Regions from separate parts of the Brachybacterium huguangmaarense genome, predicted to be linked through region 3. Evidence: predicted binding sites of a transcription regulator. Region 3 holds the regulator's gene; each other region holds the start of a gene.
What was found. The regulator HrcA, encoded in region 3, represses chaperone genes, less so after heat shock. The targets are predictions, from matches to a motif close to TTNGCACTCGNNNNNNNCGAGTGCNAA.
Positions count from the first base shown of each region.

Region 1: the regulator HrcA is predicted to act here: its motif matches at 3,675-3,701, upstream of groES (co-chaperone GroES).
Region 2: the regulator HrcA is predicted to act here: its motif matches at 3,938-3,964, upstream of groL (chaperonin GroEL).

Region 1 covers NZ_CP107020.1:298,066-303,884, forward strand. The annotation lists gene BRM3_RS01430 (pseudouridine synthase) at 1-694, opposite strand, end outside; gene BRM3_RS01435 (hypothetical protein) at 682-1,383, opposite strand; gene groL (chaperonin GroEL) at 1,624-3,210, opposite strand; gene groES (co-chaperone GroES) at 3,223-3,519, opposite strand; gene BRM3_RS01450 (hypothetical protein) at 4,034-4,231, shown strand; gene BRM3_RS01455 (metallophosphoesterase family protein) at 4,314-5,189, opposite strand; gene BRM3_RS01460 (molybdenum cofactor biosynthesis protein MoaE) at 5,266-5,745, opposite strand; gene BRM3_RS01465 (MogA/MoaB family molybdenum cofactor biosynthesis protein) at 5,789-5,819, opposite strand, start outside.
Region 2 covers NZ_CP107020.1:387,526-393,344, forward strand. The annotation lists gene BRM3_RS01830 (ABC transporter ATP-binding protein) at 1-778, shown strand, start outside; gene BRM3_RS01835 (energy-coupling factor transporter transmembrane component T family protein) at 775-1,605, shown strand; gene groL (chaperonin GroEL) at 2,105-3,739, opposite strand; gene BRM3_RS01845 (LytR C-terminal domain-containing protein) at 4,259-4,843, opposite strand; gene BRM3_RS01850 (DUF3263 domain-containing protein) at 4,914-5,180, opposite strand; gene BRM3_RS01855 (uracil-DNA glycosylase) at 5,262-5,819, shown strand, end outside.
Region 3 covers NZ_CP107020.1:2,433,280-2,439,098, reverse strand. The annotation lists gene BRM3_RS11140 (helix-turn-helix transcriptional regulator) at 1-259, opposite strand, end outside; gene BRM3_RS11135 (16S rRNA (uracil(1498)-N(3))-methyltransferase) at 521-1,309, opposite strand; gene dnaJ (molecular chaperone DnaJ) at 1,315-2,451, opposite strand; gene hrcA (heat-inducible transcriptional repressor HrcA) at 2,530-3,531, opposite strand; gene BRM3_RS11120 (DUF3097 domain-containing protein) at 3,649-4,524, shown strand; gene BRM3_RS11115 (DUF4870 domain-containing protein) at 4,606-5,217, shown strand; gene hemW (radical SAM family heme chaperone HemW) at 5,242-5,819, opposite strand, start outside.

The sequences.
Region 1 (5,819 bases), 1.1 Mb from region 3:
GCCGATGGACCAGGAGGCGGCGCTCCCCCGCCCTCGGTCGCCAGCTCGCGTCACGGCTCGTGTCGAGCCGGGCGAGGTAGTGCTTGCGGACGAGTCCGCGCGCGAACAGCTGCTGATAGTCGCCGCGCTCCTCGGGTCGGATGCCGAAGGCCAGCACACCCGCGGTGCGCCGATCGAGGCGGTGCAGGGGCACGAGGTCGACGAGGCCGGTGGCCCGACGCAGGCGCACGAGGGCGCTCGCGAGCACGTGCGTGCCGCGCGGGGTGCTCGCCATGCCGTGCGGCTTGTCGAGCACGAGCAGGTGCTCGTCGCGGTGGAGCACGACGAGCTCGGCCTCGGGCACGTGCTCGGGCGCGAGCTCGCGGTGGAACCACAGCTCGTCGCCGGGTCGCACGACGTCGTGGGCACGCCAGGGCGTGCCGTCGGCATGCACCACGTCGCCCCGGGCGAAGCGGAGCGCGAGATCGGTGGCCCCGGCAGACAGCAGCGGCGGGAAGCGCGCGGCGAGCACCTCGGCGGCGGTCCGCACGGCCGGCGTCGGGCCGGGATCCGCCGGCAGGCTCACCCCGTCGGCGCGGGCGACGAGGCGCACGGGGTCCAGCCCCTCGCGCTGGGCCAGCGGCGCCGCGGCCTCGCGCTCGCGGCGGCGGGCATGACGGCGCGCGGACCGGCCGGGAGCGATCAGAGCCCCCACACGATGAAGGTCAGGATGTTGTGCGCGGCGTAGAAGGCGACGACCGCGAGCAGCACGAGCCCGGGATGGAGGTCCGCGACCGGGATCGACCGCGGCACGCGCGTGCGCAGCTCCCGCGGCGCGAGCTGGTCGACCTCCTCGACCTCGGTCCCCGCGGCACGCGCCTGGTCGATCACGGCGTGCTGGGCGCGGGCGCCGAAGAGGCGTCCGGAGAAGGTCGCGAGGCGGCGTCCGTTGGTGCCGACCACGTAGACCCCGTCGTAGGGGTCCTCGGGCGCGGGCACCCGTTCGGTCGGCAGCGGCACGCGCGTCACGTCGCGCACCGCGACGAGCCGGGCCACGTCCGACCACTCGTGGGAGACGGCGCGCCGGAACAGGCCGTGCGTCGCGAAGCCCTGCTCGCCGACGGTGAGCCAGGAGGTGATGGTGCGCAGGCAGATCACGACGGCGGCGACGAGGATCAGCAACCACAGCACGAGCGGGAGGGTGAACAGCACCTCGTGGAAGAGGGCGTCGTCGTTCCAGAGGCGCTGTCCGATGAAGCTCGTGAGCACGAGGAACTCGAGCACGACCACGAAGGTGATGGCGCCGACGAGAGCGGCCATCACGGCCGAGCGCATCGGGCCGAACACGTGCGAGGGCTCGCCGTGGTCGCGCGGGACCGCGGTGGTCTCGTGGGGCGTGTGCACGTTCACTCCTCCAGCACCTGCGGGTGCGACGCGTCGAGGCCGTCGCCGCGCCCGCGAGGGGATCGGACGCCGATGCCGGAACAGGTCCCATCCTAGGTGGGGGCACCGACGGATCACGGGCCCGACGGTCCGTGGACACGCCGGGTCCCGTCGTGGTCGCGCCCGGACGCGACGATGCCCCGGCCGCGCAGGGCGGCCGGGGCATCGGACGGGACGATCAGGCGATCACGCCTCGGCGTCTCAGTCCTCGTCCTCGTCCTTCTTGTCCACCACGAGGGTCTCGGTGGTGAGCACGAGGGTCGCGATCGAGGCGGCGTTGCGCAGGGCGCTGCGCGTCACCTTGACGGGGTCGATGATGCCCGCGTCGACGAGGTCGACGTACTCGCCGGTCGCGGCGTCGAGGCCGTTGCCGGTCTTCTCGGCCTTGACCTTCTCGACGACGACGTAGCCCTCGAGGCCTGCGTTCTCGGCGATCCAGCGCAGCGGCTCGGCGACGGCCTTGGCCACGGCGCGCACGCCGACGGCCTCGTCACCGGACTTGCCGAGATCGTCGGAGAGCACGGAGGCCGCCTGGACGATGGCGCTGCCGCCACCGGCCACGATGCCCTCCTCGATGGCCGCACGAGTCGCGGAGACCGCGTCCTCGATGCGCATCTTCTTCTCCTTGAGCTCGACCTCCGTGTGCGCGCCGACCTTGATCACGGACACGCCGCCGGACAGCTTCGCGAGGCGCTCCTGGAGCTTCTCGCGATCCCAGTCGGAGTCGGTGTTCGCGATCTCGGAGCGGATCTGCGCGACGCGGTCGGCCACGGCCTCGTCATCGCCGGCGCCGCCGACGATGGTCGTCGAGTCCTTCGTGATGACGACGCGGTGGGCGGTGCCGAGCACCTCAAGGCCCACGGTCTTGAGGTCCAGGCCCAGATCGGGCGTGACCACCTGGGCGCCGGTGAGCACCGCGATGTCCTGCAGCATCGCCTTGCGGCGATCGCCGAAGGCGGGGGCCTTGACCGCGGCGCCCTTGAAGTTGCCGCGGATCTTGTTGACCACGAGCGTGGACAGGGCCTCGCCGTCGACGTCCTCGGCCAGGATCAGCAGGGGCTTGCTGCCCTCGATGACCTTCTCGAGGATCGGCAGGAGGTCCGCCACGGCGGAGATCTTGCCCTGGTTGAGCAGGATGTACGCGTCCTCGAGGACGGCCTCCTGGCGGTCCGCGTCGGTCACGAAGTACGGGGAGATGTAGCCCTTGTCGAACTGCATGCCCTCGGTGAAGTCGAGCTCCATCGCGGTGGTCGAGGACTCCTCGACCGTGATGACGCCGTCCTTGCCGACCTTGTCGAACGCCTCGGCGAGCAGCTCGCCGATCTCGCGGTCCTGGCTCGAGACGGCCGCGACGTTGGCGATCTGCTCCTTGGAGTCGACGTCGATCGCGATCTCGCCGAGCTTCTCGGAGAGCGCCTCGACGGCCGACTCCATGCCGCGCTTGAGCGCGGACGGCGCCGCCCCGGAGGCCACGTTGCGCATGCCCTCGTGGACGAGCGCCTGGGCCAGCACGGTCGCGGTCGTGGTGCCGTCGCCGGCGACGTCGTTGGTCTTGGTCGCGACCTCCTTGGCGAGCTGGGCGCCGAGGTTCTCGTAGGAGTCCTCGAGCTCGATCTCGCGGGCGATGGTCACGCCGTCGTTGGTGATCGTGGGGGCGCCCCACTTCTTGTCGAGGACGACGTTGCGGCCCTTGGGGCCGAGCGTCACCTTGACGGTGTCGGCGAGCTTGTCGACACCGCGCTCGAGGGCGCGGCGCGCGTCCTCGTCGTAGATGATCTCCTTAGCCATGCGGTATCAGCCTCAGTTCTCGATGACGGCGAGGATGTCGCGCGAGCCCAGGATCAGGAACTCGTCGCCGCCGTACTTGAGCTCGGTGCCGCCGTACTTGGAGAAGACGACCTTGTCGCCGACCTTCACGTCGAGCGGGATCCGCTGGCCCTTGTCGTCGAAGCGGCCCTCGCCGACGGCGACAACCTCGCCCTCCTGGGGCTTCTCCTTCGCGGTGTCCGGGATGACCAGGCCGGAGGCGGTGGTCTGCTCGGCCTCGGTCGGCTTGATGACGACGCGATCCTCGAGGGGCTTGATGGAGACCGACATGCGGCTCACTCCTTCATGTTCAGTGGACTTCGATGAGTTCGTGGATGGTCTGACCGGCTGCCGATCGTCGTCGCGGTGCCGAGCGGCGTGGTCCTCGCGACAGCACCTGGCACTCGGGCCCTGTGACTGCCAACACGGCTCACTCTAGAACCCGTCTGGCACTCGTGCAACGTGAGTGCTAACCGTGGCGGGCTGCGTTCACCGTGAGCGGAGAGCCCGGCTCGCCGGCGGGCCGGCCGAGCGGAGCCACGGCGGCGCGGACGGGTCCTGACGGGACCGGCGGAGCAGGACTCCATGGCCTGCGTCACGCCGCCTGCCGGTCACCCGTGACGCGCGGAAGGCGCAGGTCACGGGTGCTTTGTGAGACGGGCGACCCTCGGCGCCGCTGCGCGTGCACAACCGCGCCGGACGCGGCAGAATATCGAGTGTTGACACGCGCTTGACACGACGATCCACGAGAGCTAGCCGTCGTGCGGCGCGTCACCCCATCACCCTGAGACGGAGGACCCTTCCCATGACCACGACCGTGGACACCGACCGCCGAGGCTCCCGCATGGACGCCTTCCTGCGCACCGCCGCTCGTCGCAGCGCCGTGCTGCGCGGTGCGGGGCAGGACGGCGCGCACGGCGCCGCGACGCCCGACGGCGAGCTGTCCGAGCTCAGCCGCGTGCGCACCACGCAGGGGCTGAGCCCCCAGCAGCTCGTGCGCTGATCCGGCGCGCCCTCGCGGCGCCCGCCCGCCGACCGCGCCCGGCCCCGCAGGGGGACCGGGCGTTCGTGCGTCCGGGGGTCGGTCAGACCGCGCCGGGACGACCCGCGGCCGCGACGATCGCATCGATCTCGGCCGGTCCGAAGCCGTACACGGGCCGAGCGGGATCGGCGAGCTCGTCCCCGGCGCTCGCCCAGACGGCGGTGCTGACCTGCGGTGCCGAGCCCGGCTCGCCCGTGAGCTCGACGAGGCTCGCCCCCGAGAGGGCGAGGGCCCGGGCCCGGTCGCGCGGCCCGAGCGGGTCCACGACATCGGCGATGCCGGGCACGACGTGCACGGGGATGCCCGCGATGCTCCCGGACATCTCGTGGTGGTAGTGCCCGGAGACGACGAGGCGCACGTCGGTGCCGGTGAGCACGTCCGCGAGGCTCTCCAGGTCGTCGAGGTCGAGGGCGGCCATGAGGCGCGTCGCCGCCGGCAGCGGCGGATGGTGCACGGCCAGGACCGTCCCGGCGGCGGCCGGCTCGGCGAGCACCGTGCGCAGCCACTCCAGCTGCGGGGCGTCGAGGTGGCCGTAGCCCGCGCGCGGGACCGAGGAGTCGAGCGCGACGATCCGCAGTCCGCCCGGCGTGGTGAGCACGCGGTCCTGCCACGGCTCGCCGTGGTCGCCCGGGCCGACGACGGTGGCGTAGGCCACGGGCACGTCGTGGTTGCCCATGGCCACCGCGAGCACGGCGCCGTGGGCCCGGGCGAACGGGTCGAGCTGGTCGTGCAGGGCGCGGTAGCTCGCGACGCTGCCGTCCTCCGAGGCGTCGCCGGTGTGGATCACCGCCTCGAGCGGGCCGACGTCGGCGAGGCGGTCGAGCACGCCCGCCAGCGCCGCGGCGGTGTCGATGCGGTCGTACTGGCGAGGGGCGGGGTCGCCGAACAGGTGGGTGTCGCTCAGCTGGAGGATGCGCATGGCCCCACGCTACGGCGCTCCGCGGCCGGTGCGGGCGCCGGCCGGGAGGTTCGGACGGGCGGGTCGGACGGGCGGGTCAGCCGAGCGCGCCGACCCACTCGTCGGAGCCGTCGGTGAACTCCTGGCGCTTCCAGATCGGCAGGCGTCGCTTGACCGTGTCCACGAGGTCGTCGCACGCGGCGAAGGCGAGCTTGCGATGGGGCGCGGAGACCGCGCACGCCAGCGCCGTCTCCCCCACCATGAGGGGGCCGTACCGGTGGGCGACGGCGACGAGCACGTCCGCGTAGCGGCCGGCGATCTCGACGGCGACCTGCTCGATCACGTCCTGCGCGCTCGGGTGGGCCGAATAGTCCAGGCGCAGCACGCCCTTGCCGTCGTCGTGGTCGCGCACGACGCCGTCGAAGGTGACGACGGCGCCGCAGCGCGGATCGGTCACGAGGGAGGCCATCCGCATGGTCGTGACCTCGTCGGTGGTCACGGCGGCGTAGGCGACGCGCTCGGCGGCGTGGCCCATCGCGGGGTCGCCGGGCACGCGCAGGGACTCGGGGTCGGTCATGGTCTCCTCGGAGGGTCGGTGGGGCCGGTGTCGGGGCGCGCGGTCATGGGTGCCCGCCGCCGTCGCGCTGGGTG
Region 2 (5,819 bases), 1.2 Mb from region 3:
CGAGATGGTCGGGATCATCGGGTCCAACGGCGCCGGGAAGTCGACCCTCGCGCGGGTGATCTGCGGGTTCGAGCGCAACTCCGAGGGCACCGTGCTGATCGACGGGGCCGACGCCGGGACCTGGCCGCTCGCCGAGCGCGGGGAGCACGTCGGCTTCGTCCTGCAAGAGCCCGGCCAGATGATCTCCCGCCCCCTGATCGCCGAGGAGATCGCCCTCGGGCTGCGCGCCCGCGGTCTCGACGCCGAGGAGATCGCCCGCCGCACCGAGCGCGTGCTCGAGATCTGCGGGCTGCGGCCGTTCCGCTCGTGGCCCGTCTCCGCGCTCAGCCACGGCCAGAAGAAGCGCCTGACGATCGCGTCGGTGCTCGCCCTCGAGCCCGACGTGCTGATCCTCGACGAGCCGACCGCGGGACAGGACTTCGCGCACTACACCGAGTTCATGGACTTCCTGCGCTCGGTCAACGCGCACGGCACGACCGTCCTGCTCATCACCCATGACATGCATCTGGCGCTCGAGTACACCGATCGGGTGCTCGTGGTGTCCGGCGGGCGCCTGCTCGCCGATGCGCATCCGGCCGACGTCCTGACCGACGACGGGATCACCTCCCGTGCCGACCTCGTGACCACGGGCCTGTACACGCTCGCCCAGCGCTGCGGCCTGGCCGACGCCTCGGCTCTCGTGCGGCGCTTCGTGGACGTGGACCGTGCGGCGCGCGCCATCGCGTCGCCGGGCGAGGCCGCGGGCGTCGCCTCGACGGCGGGGAGGAGCGAGGGATGAGCGCGCCCGTGCTCGGGTACATCGATCGGCCCGGCTGGCTGCACACGCTCACGGGCACCGCGAAGCTCGTGCTCGTCGTCGGCGTGGTGGTGGGCGCGATGATCGGCTTCGACCCGCGCTATCTCGTGGCGCTCGCCGTGCTGTCGGTCGTGCTGTGGGTGGCCTCGCGCGTGCGGCTGCGCGACCTCGCGGTCGTGCTGTCCATCGTCGGCGCCTTCATGGTGCTCAACAACGTGCTGATCTTCCTGTTCGCCCCGGGCTACGGGAGCGACCTGTTCGGCACCCGGCACGTGCTCGTCCACGGGCCGTGGCGGTGGGATCTCACGAGCGAGCAGCTCTACTACCAGCTGCTCGTGACGCTCAAGTACGTCGCCGTCCTGCCGAGCGTCCTGCTGTTCATCGCGACCACCCGACCCCCGGAGTTCGCCTCCTCGCTCAACCGGGTGGGCGTGCCGTACCGGTTCGCCTACGCCGTCTCCCTCGCGCTGCGGTACATCCCGGACGTCCAGCGGGACTTCCGCACCATCTCCCACGCCCAGCAGGCGCGCGGCCTGGACACCTCCTCGCGCGCGGCGCTGGCCACACGCGTCAGGAATCTGGTGTCCGTGCTGATGCCGCTCCTGCTCGGGGCGCTCGACCGCATCGAGACGGTCTCGGCCGCGATGGAGCTGCGGGGTTTCGGCCGGGGACGCCGCCGCACGTGGTACGACCAGCGCCCTCTGCGGGCGCGCGATGCGGCCGTGATGGCGCTCGCGGTCGTCCTGGTCGTCGTGCCGATCCTGCTGCTCGCGGTCGACGGCGGACGCTACTGGAACATCTTCGTCTGAGCCGCGGGCCCGCGGGGGCGGGGATCGCGGAGAGGCGCGGAGGGGTGCAGCGGGGCCCGGAGGGGCGCGGCTCGCCTGCGGAGCCCTGGTCTCACCCTCTCCGATCGGGCAGGACTGGGCAGGACGTGGGCGCACCCCGCCCCCACCTCACCGAGCGCCACCACACGAGTCATAACCAGCCCGATAGGTGCCGCCACATGACACTCGCCGGGCAAGACCATCGCGCAGCCTGACAGGACCAGGTTCCTCCATCCCCACCTCACCGAGCGCCACGCCACGAGTCATACCCGGCCCGATAGGTGCCGCCACGTGGCACTCGCCGGGTCGGGTCACCACGGGGAGCCGCCCACGCGCCAGCCGGCAGAGCCCGCACCACGCACCACGCACCAGCACCACGCACCAGCGCCCCCGGCCGACAGACGGACGGGCCCCGCGCGCCAGAGGTGGCGCGCGGGGCCCGTCTCGCTCGGAGGAGCGACGGATCAGCCATGGGGGCTGATCACATCATGCCGCCCATGCCTCCCATGCCGTCGTCCATGCCGCCGGCGGGAGCCTTGGCCGGCTCCGGCTTGTCGGCGACGACGGCCTCGGTGGTGAGGAACAGCCCCGCGATGGACGCCGCGTTCCGCAGCGCCGAGCGCGTGACCTTGACCGGGTCGATGATGCCGGCCTTGAGCAGGTCCTCGTACGTGCCGGTCGCGGCGTTCAGGCCCTCGCCCACGGGCAGGGACTTGACCTTCTCCGCGACGACGCCGCCCTCGAGGCCGGCGTTGACGGCGATCTGCTTGAGCGGGGCCTCGATCGCGACCTTGACGATCTTCGCGCCGGTCGCCTCGTCACCCGCGAGCTCGAGCGAGCTGAAGGTGTCCTTGCCGGCCTGGAGCAGAGCCACGCCGCCACCGGCGACGATGCCCTCCTCGACGGCCGCTTTGGCGTTGCGCACGGCGTCCTCGATGCGGTGCTTGCGCTCCTTGAGCTCGACCTCCGTGGCGGCACCGGCCTTGATGACGGCGACGCCGCCGGCCAGCTTCGCGAGGCGCTCCTGGAGCTTCTCGCGGTCGTAGTCGGAGTCGGAGTTCTCGATCTCGGTGCGGATCTGCTTGACGCGGGCCGCGATGCGCTCGGCGTCGCCGGCGCCCTCGACGATGGTGGTCTCGTCCTTGGTCACGACGACCTTGCGCGCCTGGCCGAGCAGCTCGAGCCCGGCGGTGTCGAGCTTGAGGCCGACCTCCTCGGAGATGACCTGGCCGCCGGTCAGGATGGCCATGTCCTCGAGCATCGCCTTGCGGCGGTCGCCGAAGCCGGGGGCCTTGATGGCGACCGACTTGAAGGAGCCCTTGAGCTTGTTGACCACGAGCACCGCGAGGGCCTCGCCCTCGACGTCCTCGGAGATGATCGCGAGCGGCTTGCCGGCCTGGATGACCTTCTCGAGGAGGGGCAGCAGGTCCTTGACGCTCGAGATCTTCGAGTTCATGAGCAGGATGTACGGATCGTCGAGCACCGTCTCCTGGCGCTCCGCGTCGGTCACGAAGTAGGGCGAGATGTAGCCCTTGTCGAACCGCATGCCCTCGGTCAGCTCCAGCTCGAGGCCCATGGTGTTGGAGTCCTCGACGGTGATGACGCCTTCCTTGCCGACCTTGTCGAGGGCCTCGGCGATGAGCTCGCCGATGGCCGGGTCGCCCGCGGAGATGGCGGCGGTGTGCGCGATCTGGTCCTTGGTCTCGATGTCGACGGCCTGCTCGAGCAGGGTCTCGGACACCGCGGCCACGGCCTTGTCGATGCCGCGCTTGAGCGCGATCGGGTTGGCGCCGGCGGCGACGTTGCGCAGGCCCTCCTTGACCAGGGCCTGGGCGAGCACGGTGGCGGTGGTGGTGCCGTCGCCCGCGACGTCGTCGGTCTTCTTGGCGACCTCCTTGACGAGCTCGGCGCCGATGTTCTCGTAGGGGTCCTCGAGCTCGATCTCCTTGGCGATGGACACGCCGTCGTTGGTGATCGTCGGGGCGCCCCAGGACTTCTCCAGGACGACGTTGCGGCCCTTGGGGCCGAGGGTGACCTTGACGGCGTCGGCGAGCTTGTTCATCCCGCGCTCGAGGCCGCGCCGGGCCTCCTCGTCGTATTCGATGAGCTTGGCCATGTGGAATCTCTCCCGTGTCTGTGGTGTCCACCCGACCCTGTGCCCGCGACGGACGAGACCCGCCGGACCGTTCACGTCACGGCCCGACGGACCCCTCACGGGGCCGGAATGCACGCGTCGGCGAAGCGGGGACCCGCCCACCGATCGTCTCGATGTCATCGGGCCCGAGCGCACAGTGCCGGAGAGGCCGACCCTGCGTTGTCACTCGCACCCGATGAGTGCCAGATCATCATAAGCACTCACCGCCGGAGAGTGCTAACGGTCGGCGCACCGAGCGTGCTCGCCGTGGGCGAACACGCGCCGATCGGTCGGTGCGCCGCTTCCCCGCCCTGGAGTTAGGCAGGTGCAGCCACTCGGACGCCGAGAGCCCCGGACCCGTTCCCATGAGCTCGCTCGCGCCCGGTGCCCGCCCGCGGACCGTGAGCCGACGGCGAGGGTCCGCAACCGGGCTCGCCGCAGCCGGGCTCATCCTCCCGACGAGGCCGAGCGAGGATCGCGGCCCGCGGGCGGGCGGCCTGGTCAGTCCTGCGGGCTCTCGACCGCGACGAAGGTGATGCGCGCGTCGTACTCGTCGGACTGCTGCGCCCCGTCGAGACCGACCTCCTGGGCGAGCTGGTTCGCGCTCGCGGCGTCCGCCTCGTCGCGATAGAACACGACGGCCTGCTCCTGACGGCTGTCGGCGGTGCTGATGTCGACCTTGGTCCAGCCCTTGGAGGTGAGCTCGTCGCGCCACTCCCCGGCCATGCCGTTCTGGCCGCCGGCGTTGACCACGAGCACCGGGGTGTCGCGGCTGACCTCCTGGGCGGGCGTCGACGCGCCGCCGCCGTCGGATGCGCCGGGCGACTGCTGCTCGACGGGCGCCGAGGCCGTCGAGGTCGCGGCCGGGGCGTCGCCGCCGTTGTCGCGCCCCATCCCGCCGATCACGAACAGCAGGACGAGCAGGGTCAGCACGGCGGCCGCGATGATGATGACGTACAGCAGGTTCTGACGCCAGAACGACTCCTCGGCGCGGTGGGCGCCGTGGAACGACGTCGTCTCCGCCTCGCGGTCGAACTGGTCCGGGGCGTACGGGTAGTCAGGGTGAGGATCAGCCACGAGCCCCATTAAACCCGGCCGGAGCCGTCGATGCCCGGAGCACACGCGCGAAAGGCCGCAGGTGAGGGCGGTAGGAGGCTCAGGCCACGCGCCCCGACCCGGCGGGACCCTCGGACTGCGCGCTCGTGCGGCGCCCTCGCAGGCGGTGGACGAGGGCGGGCGCCTCCTCGAGGGCAGCGGGCTCGTCGAGCAGCGCGTTCAGACGCACGAAGTACGCGGTCGGGCTCATCCCGAACTCCTCGCGGATCATGCGCTCCTTGGCGCCGACGTAGCGGAAGGTGCGGCCCTCGAGCGCGAGGATGCGCCGGTCCTGGTCGGACAGGGGCGTGCGCGCGGACGAGGTCATGGCATCGACGCTAGGGAGGGGCGCCGCCCGGGGGTCGGAGGCGCGCCGTGCTCCCGGCGTGTCGCGTGGAACACTGAGGTCATGCCCGCACCGCTTGCCGACATCATCGCGCCCGACTGGGCCGCCGCCCTCGCCCCCGTGGAGGGGAGGATCCACGAGATGGGCGACTTCCTGCGCCGGGAGACGGAGGACGGGCGCGGCTACCTCCCTGCGGGCGCGAACGTGCTGCGGGCCTTCACCCGGCCGCTCGCCGACGTCCGGGTGCTCGTCGTCGGGCAGGACCCCTATCCCACCCCCGGTCACCCGATCGGGCTCTCCTTCGCGGTCGAGTCGCACGTGCGCCCGCTCCCCCGGTCGCTCGCGAACATCTACACGGAGCTGCAGGACGATCTTGGCATCGCACCCGCTCCCCACGGCGACCTCACCGCGTGGCAGGACCAGGGCGTGCTGCTGCTCAACAGGGTGCTCACGGTGCGGCCGGGCGCGCCGGCCTCGCATCGTGGCAAGGGCTGGGAGCTCGTCACCGAGACCGCGATCCGCGCGCTCGTCGAGCGCGGCGGCCCGCTCGTGGCGATCCTGTGGGGCCGGGACGCCCAGTCGCTCCAGCCGATGCTCGGCGACACGCCGTGCATCACGAGC
Region 3 (5,819 bases):
CGAAGCCGGCCAGGAGGTCGTCGACGACGTCCCCGTCCTCGGAGCGCGGCACCCGGAGCATGCGCGCGAGCGCACGGACGGACCGGCCGGGGGTCGCGGCGTCCTCGGGGAACAGGTCGAGGCGGATCTGGCGGAGCCCGGTCGCCTTCGCGACGTCACCGGCCAGCATCGACTTGCCCACGCCGGCGCGGCCGACCAGGAGCGCGATCTGCAGTCCGTCGACGGAGCGCTGCGCGAGCGCGGAGAGATCCTTCGTCAAGGCACGTCGGACGACCACGGGGCTCCTTCCTCTGGTCGCGGGCGGCTGCAGACTCGTGCGCCGTCCCGGTCGCGACCCGTGGCGGGGGGAATGGGGGGATACGGGTGCGACAGATCATGGAACGGGGCCGTGGGCGCCGTCCGTTGGGGAGAATTATATTCAATTCGGAGGAATCTCGGCGGGACCCACGGCGGTCTCCTCGTGATCTTGCTGACGCCCCGCGCATCGATCGATGCCCCGGACGGACGGAGCCGGCGCCGCTCAGCCCCAGCGGCCGACGAGGGCGCTCATGACCGCGAGCGCGGCAGGGCCCGCGGTCGACGAGCGCAGCACCTCGGGGCCCAGCAGCACGCTGCGCGCCCCGGCCTGGCGCAGGGCCGCGAGCTCGTCCTCGGCGATCCCGCCCTCGGGACCCACGATCACCGTGATCTCGGGGACCTGGCGCTCGGCCGCGGTGCGCAGCTCCTCGGCCGCCGCGAGCAGCGGGCTGCTCTCCTGCTCGTGCAGCACGAGTACGAGGGCGCCGGAGGCGACGCGGTCGCGCACGTCGGCGACGAGCGCGGTCGTGTCCTCGGCCACGTCGACGACGGGGATGCCCGGGCGCCGGCACTGCTTCACGGCCGTGCGCACGGTCTGCTCCCACTTCGCACGCCCCTTGGCGCGTCGCTCCCCCTTCCACACCGAGACGGAGCGGCGCGCGATCCACGGCGTCACGCGGTCGACGCCGAGCTCGGTCGCCGACTCGACGGCCTGCTCGTCGCGGCCGCCCGTCGCGAGGGCCTGGACGAGCGCGAGCCGGGGCACGCGGACGGGGGCCGGACGCGGGGCCTCGAGCAGCTCGAGCCCGAGGGACTCCTTGGCCGCGGTCGTCACGCGCGCGACGGCCTGACGCCCTGCGGTGTCGGTCAGCAGCAGCTCCTCCCCCACCCCGATCCGGGCCACCTTCGCGGCGTGCCGACCCTCCTCGCCCGCGAGCACGGCGGCGTCGCCCGCCGCGAGGCCCTCGAGGTCGGCGTCGAGCAGCAGGAAGCTGGGCCGCGTCGACGGCATCGGGCTCAGCGCTCCCGGAAGCGGTCGCGCAGCTTGGAGAACATGCCGCCCCGGTCGGTCTCGCGACCGGCGTGCTGGGGCGCCTCCTCGCCGCGCACCGAGGCGAAGCGCTCGAGCAGCTCCTTCTGCTCCCCGCTCAGGTTGCGGGGCACGACCACGTCGAGCTCGACCTTGATGTCGCCGCGGCGTTCGGAGCGCAGCGCCGTCACGCCGAGGTTCTTCAGGGTGATGACGTCGCCCGGCTGGGCTCCCGCCCGGATGTCGAGCGTGCGCTCGCCGTCGAAGGTCGTGATGGGCACGGAGGTGCCGAGCGCCGCGGACGTCATCGGGATCCGCACCCGCGTGATGAGGTCGTCCCCCGCGCGCTCGTACAGCTCGTCGGCGGCGATGGACAGCTCGACGTAGAGGTCGCCGGACGGGCCGCCGGCCTCGCCCACCTCGCCCTCGCCCCGCAGCTGGATGCGGGTGCCGGCCTCGACGCCCGAGGGGATGCGCACGGTCACGGTGCGCTCCTTCTGGACGCGGCCGTGGCCCGAGCACTCCTGGCAGGGGCTCGAGATGATGTCGCCGTGGCCCTGGCAGGCCGAGCACGGCACCATCGTGACCATCTGCCCCAGGAGCGACTGCGCGACCCGCTGGACGTGGCCCGAGCCGCCGCACACGGTGCACGGGGTGGGCGAGGTGCCGGGGGCGCAGCACGAGCCGCCGCACACCTCGCAGCGCGCCGCCGTGCGGAAGCTCAGCTGCTGCTCGCTGCCGAACACGACGTCCCGCAGGGAGATCTGGGTGCGGCGCAGGATGTCGCCGCCGCGTCGCTGGCGGGGCACGGGGCCCTGCGAGCGGCCCCGCATGCCCGAGGCGCCGGCGAACATGTCGAAGATGTCGGAGAAGTCGAAGCCCGCCCCGCCGAAGCCGCCGCCCATCGGATTGCCCGGGCCGCCGCCCATGTCGTACATCCGGCGCTTGTCGGGGTTCGACAGCGTCTCGTACGCCTGGGAGACCTTCTTGAACCGCTCCCCCGCCTCCGGATCGGGGTTCACGTCCGGGTGGAGGGTGCGGGCCAGCTTGCGATACGCCTTCTTGATCTCCTCGGTGGAGGCGTCGCGGGACACGCCGAGAAGGTCGTAGTAGTCGTCGTTCACGAGGTGGGCTTCCTGTCGTCGTCGGAGGGGGCGCGGGGCGGCGCGGCGTCCCCGGTGGTCAGCGGAGGGAACCGCGGGTCATGGGATGAAGCGGGAGATGTAGCGGGCCAGGGCGTGCACGCTCGAGATCCCGTGCACGTAGTCCATGCGGCTCGGGCCGAGGATCGCCAGATGCGAGCTCTCGCCGTAGCCGGCGCCCACGAGGGCGGCGCGCTGGAAGGCGACGCCGCGGATCTCCTCGCCGATGCGCACCTCCACCCCGCCGGGCTCGGGGCTGAAGTCCGCGAGCAGGCGCAGCAGCACGAGGTGCTCCTCGAGCACGTCGAGCAGCGGCTCGACGTCGCGGGTGCGGTCGAGAGCCGCCCGCGCCAGGTTCGCGGTCCCCGCCATCACGAGGCGCTCCTCACGGCGCGCGTCGAGCATGACGCGCAGGGCGTCGACCACCTCGGCCACGGACGCCCGGTCCTCGGGCGAGGAGGCGGCGACCAGGGTGTCGAGGGCGTCCGCGAGGTCGGTGACCTGCCGCCCGATCGCGGCCGCGTGCAGGGTGCCGCGCAGCTGCTCGTAGAACTCGATCGAGCGCGGTGCCGCGAGGCCGATCGTGCGCTGGTCGACACGGCCGGACTCGGTGATGAGCACGAGCAGGAGCATGGTCTCGGCGACCCGCACCAGCTCGATGTGGCGCACGGTCGCCTGCCGGCGCACGGGGTACTGGATGAGCGCGACCTGGTGGGTGAGCTGGGCGAGCATGCGCACCGTGCGCTCGAGCAGGTCGTCGAGGTCCCCCGCGTCCGCGAGGAACGACTCGATGGCCCGCCGCTCGGGCCCCGAGAGGGGCTTGACCTGGGCGATCTGGTCGACGAACGTGCGGTACCCCTTGTCGGTGGGCACGCGGCCGGCCGAGGTGTGCGGCTGGGCGATGAGCCCCTCCTCCTCGAGGACCGACATGTCGTTGCGCACCGTGGCCGCCGAGACCCCGAGGTCGTGGCGGTCCAGGAGAGACTTCGAGCCCACGGGCTCGCGCGTGGAGACGTAGTCCTCGACGATCGCGCCGAGGATCTGCAGCTTGCGCTCGTCCATGCCCTCACCTCCCGTGCCCATCCCACGCCGCTGGCACTTCAGCGCCGCGAGTGCCAAGTCTACAAGCGGTCCGCGACATCCCCCGGCGCTGTTCGCTCCCGGTGTACGGTGACGGCCGTGCCCAGCTCCTTCCCCGATCGCTACGGCCGTGACGTCCTCGCCTCCGGGGCGCCGGACCTGCACCGCCGCCGCCCCGCGGCGACCGAGGTGCCCGCGCGCCGCGACCTCGTCGTCGAGGACGCCGCGACCGGGTGGACCGGCGCGATCACGCGGGTCGAGAAGACCGCGGGCGGGGTCCTCGTGGAGCTCGAGGACGCGCGCGGACGCACCCGGTCCTTCCCGCTCGGCCCGGGCTTCATGATCGACGGCCGCCCCGTGGTCCTGACCCGGCCCCAGCGACGGCCCGCCGCCTCGGGCCCGCTGCGCAGCGCGAGCGGCTCCGTCTACGTCGAGGGCGCCCGCGCGCGCACCGCGCGCGCCTCCCGGATCTGGGTCGAGGGCAAGCACGACGCCGAGCTCGTCCAGAAGGTGTGGGGTCACGACCTGCGCGTCGAGGGCGTCGTCGTCGAGATGCTCGACGGCGCCGACAACCTGCCCGAGCGCGTCGAGGCGTTCGGGCCCGGGCCGGGCCGCCGGCTCGGCGTGCTCGTGGACCACCTCGTCGCGGGCTCGAAGGAGACCCGCCTGGCCGAGCAGGTCATGCGCCTGCCCGGTGCACGGGGCAACGTGCTGATCCTGGGCCACCCGTACGTCGACGTGTGGCAGGCGGTGCGGCCCGCCCGGGTCGGCCTCGAGGCGTGGCCGCATGTGCCGCGCGGCACCGACATCAAGGTCGGCACCCTGCGGGCGCTCGGCTGGCCGTGCTCCGACCAGATCGACATCGCCGAGGGCTGGAAGCGGATCCTGGCGACCGTGCGCAGCTACGCCGACGTCGAGCCGACCCTCTCGGGGCGCATCGAGGAGCTCATCGACTGGGTGACGCAGGAGGCCTGAGGGGCTCTACGGCCTGTAGTCTCGGCGCGACACGAGCGACGCCCGGCCGCCCGGCGGCGGGCCCGAGACGGAGGACGCCAGATGACGAACGCGCAGGGTCCCTACCCGCACGGCGACGGCCAGCACCAGCAGCACCCGCAGGGCGGCCCGTACCAGCAGGGTGGCCAGTACCAGCAGGGCCAGCAGGGCGGCCCGTACCAGCAGGGCCAGCAGTATCAGCAGGGCCAGCAGTATCAGCAGCAGTACGGCCAGGGCGCTCCCCAGCAGCAGCCGCAGGGCCCCGGCTCGTGGTCCGACGTGCCGCCGCCCGGGGTGCAGGGGGTCTATCGGGGCCCGCTGCCCGGCCAGCCCATGACGGACTCCGACGCCCGGCTGTGGTCGCTCCTGGCCCAGCTGTCGGTGCTCGTGATCCCGCTGCTCGGCCCGCTCCTGGTCTACCTCATCTTCCGCGACCGCAACCGTTTCGTGCGCTACTACGCGGCCGAGGCGCTGTCCGGGACCATCCTCAACATCATCGCGTCGATCGTGCTCGGGATCATCGGCGCGATCCTCGCGCTCTTCACCTTCGGACTGTCGATGTTCCTCATGCTCGTCCCGCAGGTCCTGCAGGTGATCTTCGCGATCATCGCGGCGGTCAAGGCCAACGACCGGCAGTGGTGGAACTACCCCGTCAACCTGCGCCTGTTCAGCTGAGCGCCGTCGCCGCCGCTGCGCGGCTCAGAGGGTGAGGTCGCGGACCACGGCATCGGCGAGCAGCCGCCCCTCGCGCGTCAGCACGAGGCGCCCGGCCCCGGCCGCGGCGGACTCGAGGTGGCCCCGCTCGACGTGCACGGCGATCTGGTCGCGCCGTGCGGCGGGCACGGCCTCGACGGGTAGCCCGTCGGCGATGCGCAGCTCGAGCAGGATGCGCTCGAGCGCGCGGTCGGCGGCGTCCAGCTCCTCGGCGCCCTCGCGGGGCAGGGTCCCCGTGGCGAGCAGGCCCGCGTAGCGCGAGGGGTGCTTGACGTTCCAGGCGCGCAGGCCGTCGCGGTGGCGGTGGGCGCCGGGGCCGATCCCCCACCAGTCGCCGCCGCGCCAGTACGCCAGGTTGTGGCGGCAGCGGAACTGCTCGCCCCGCGCCCAGTTGGACACCTCGTACCAGGAGAAGCCGGCGTCGGCGAGCAGATCGTCGATCAGCTCGTACTTGTCGGCCATGTCGTCGGGATCGGGCGCCGCGATCTCCCCGCGCCGCAGATGACGGGCCATCGCCGTGTTGCCCTCGATGATGAGCGAGTAGGCCGAGACGTGGTCGGGCG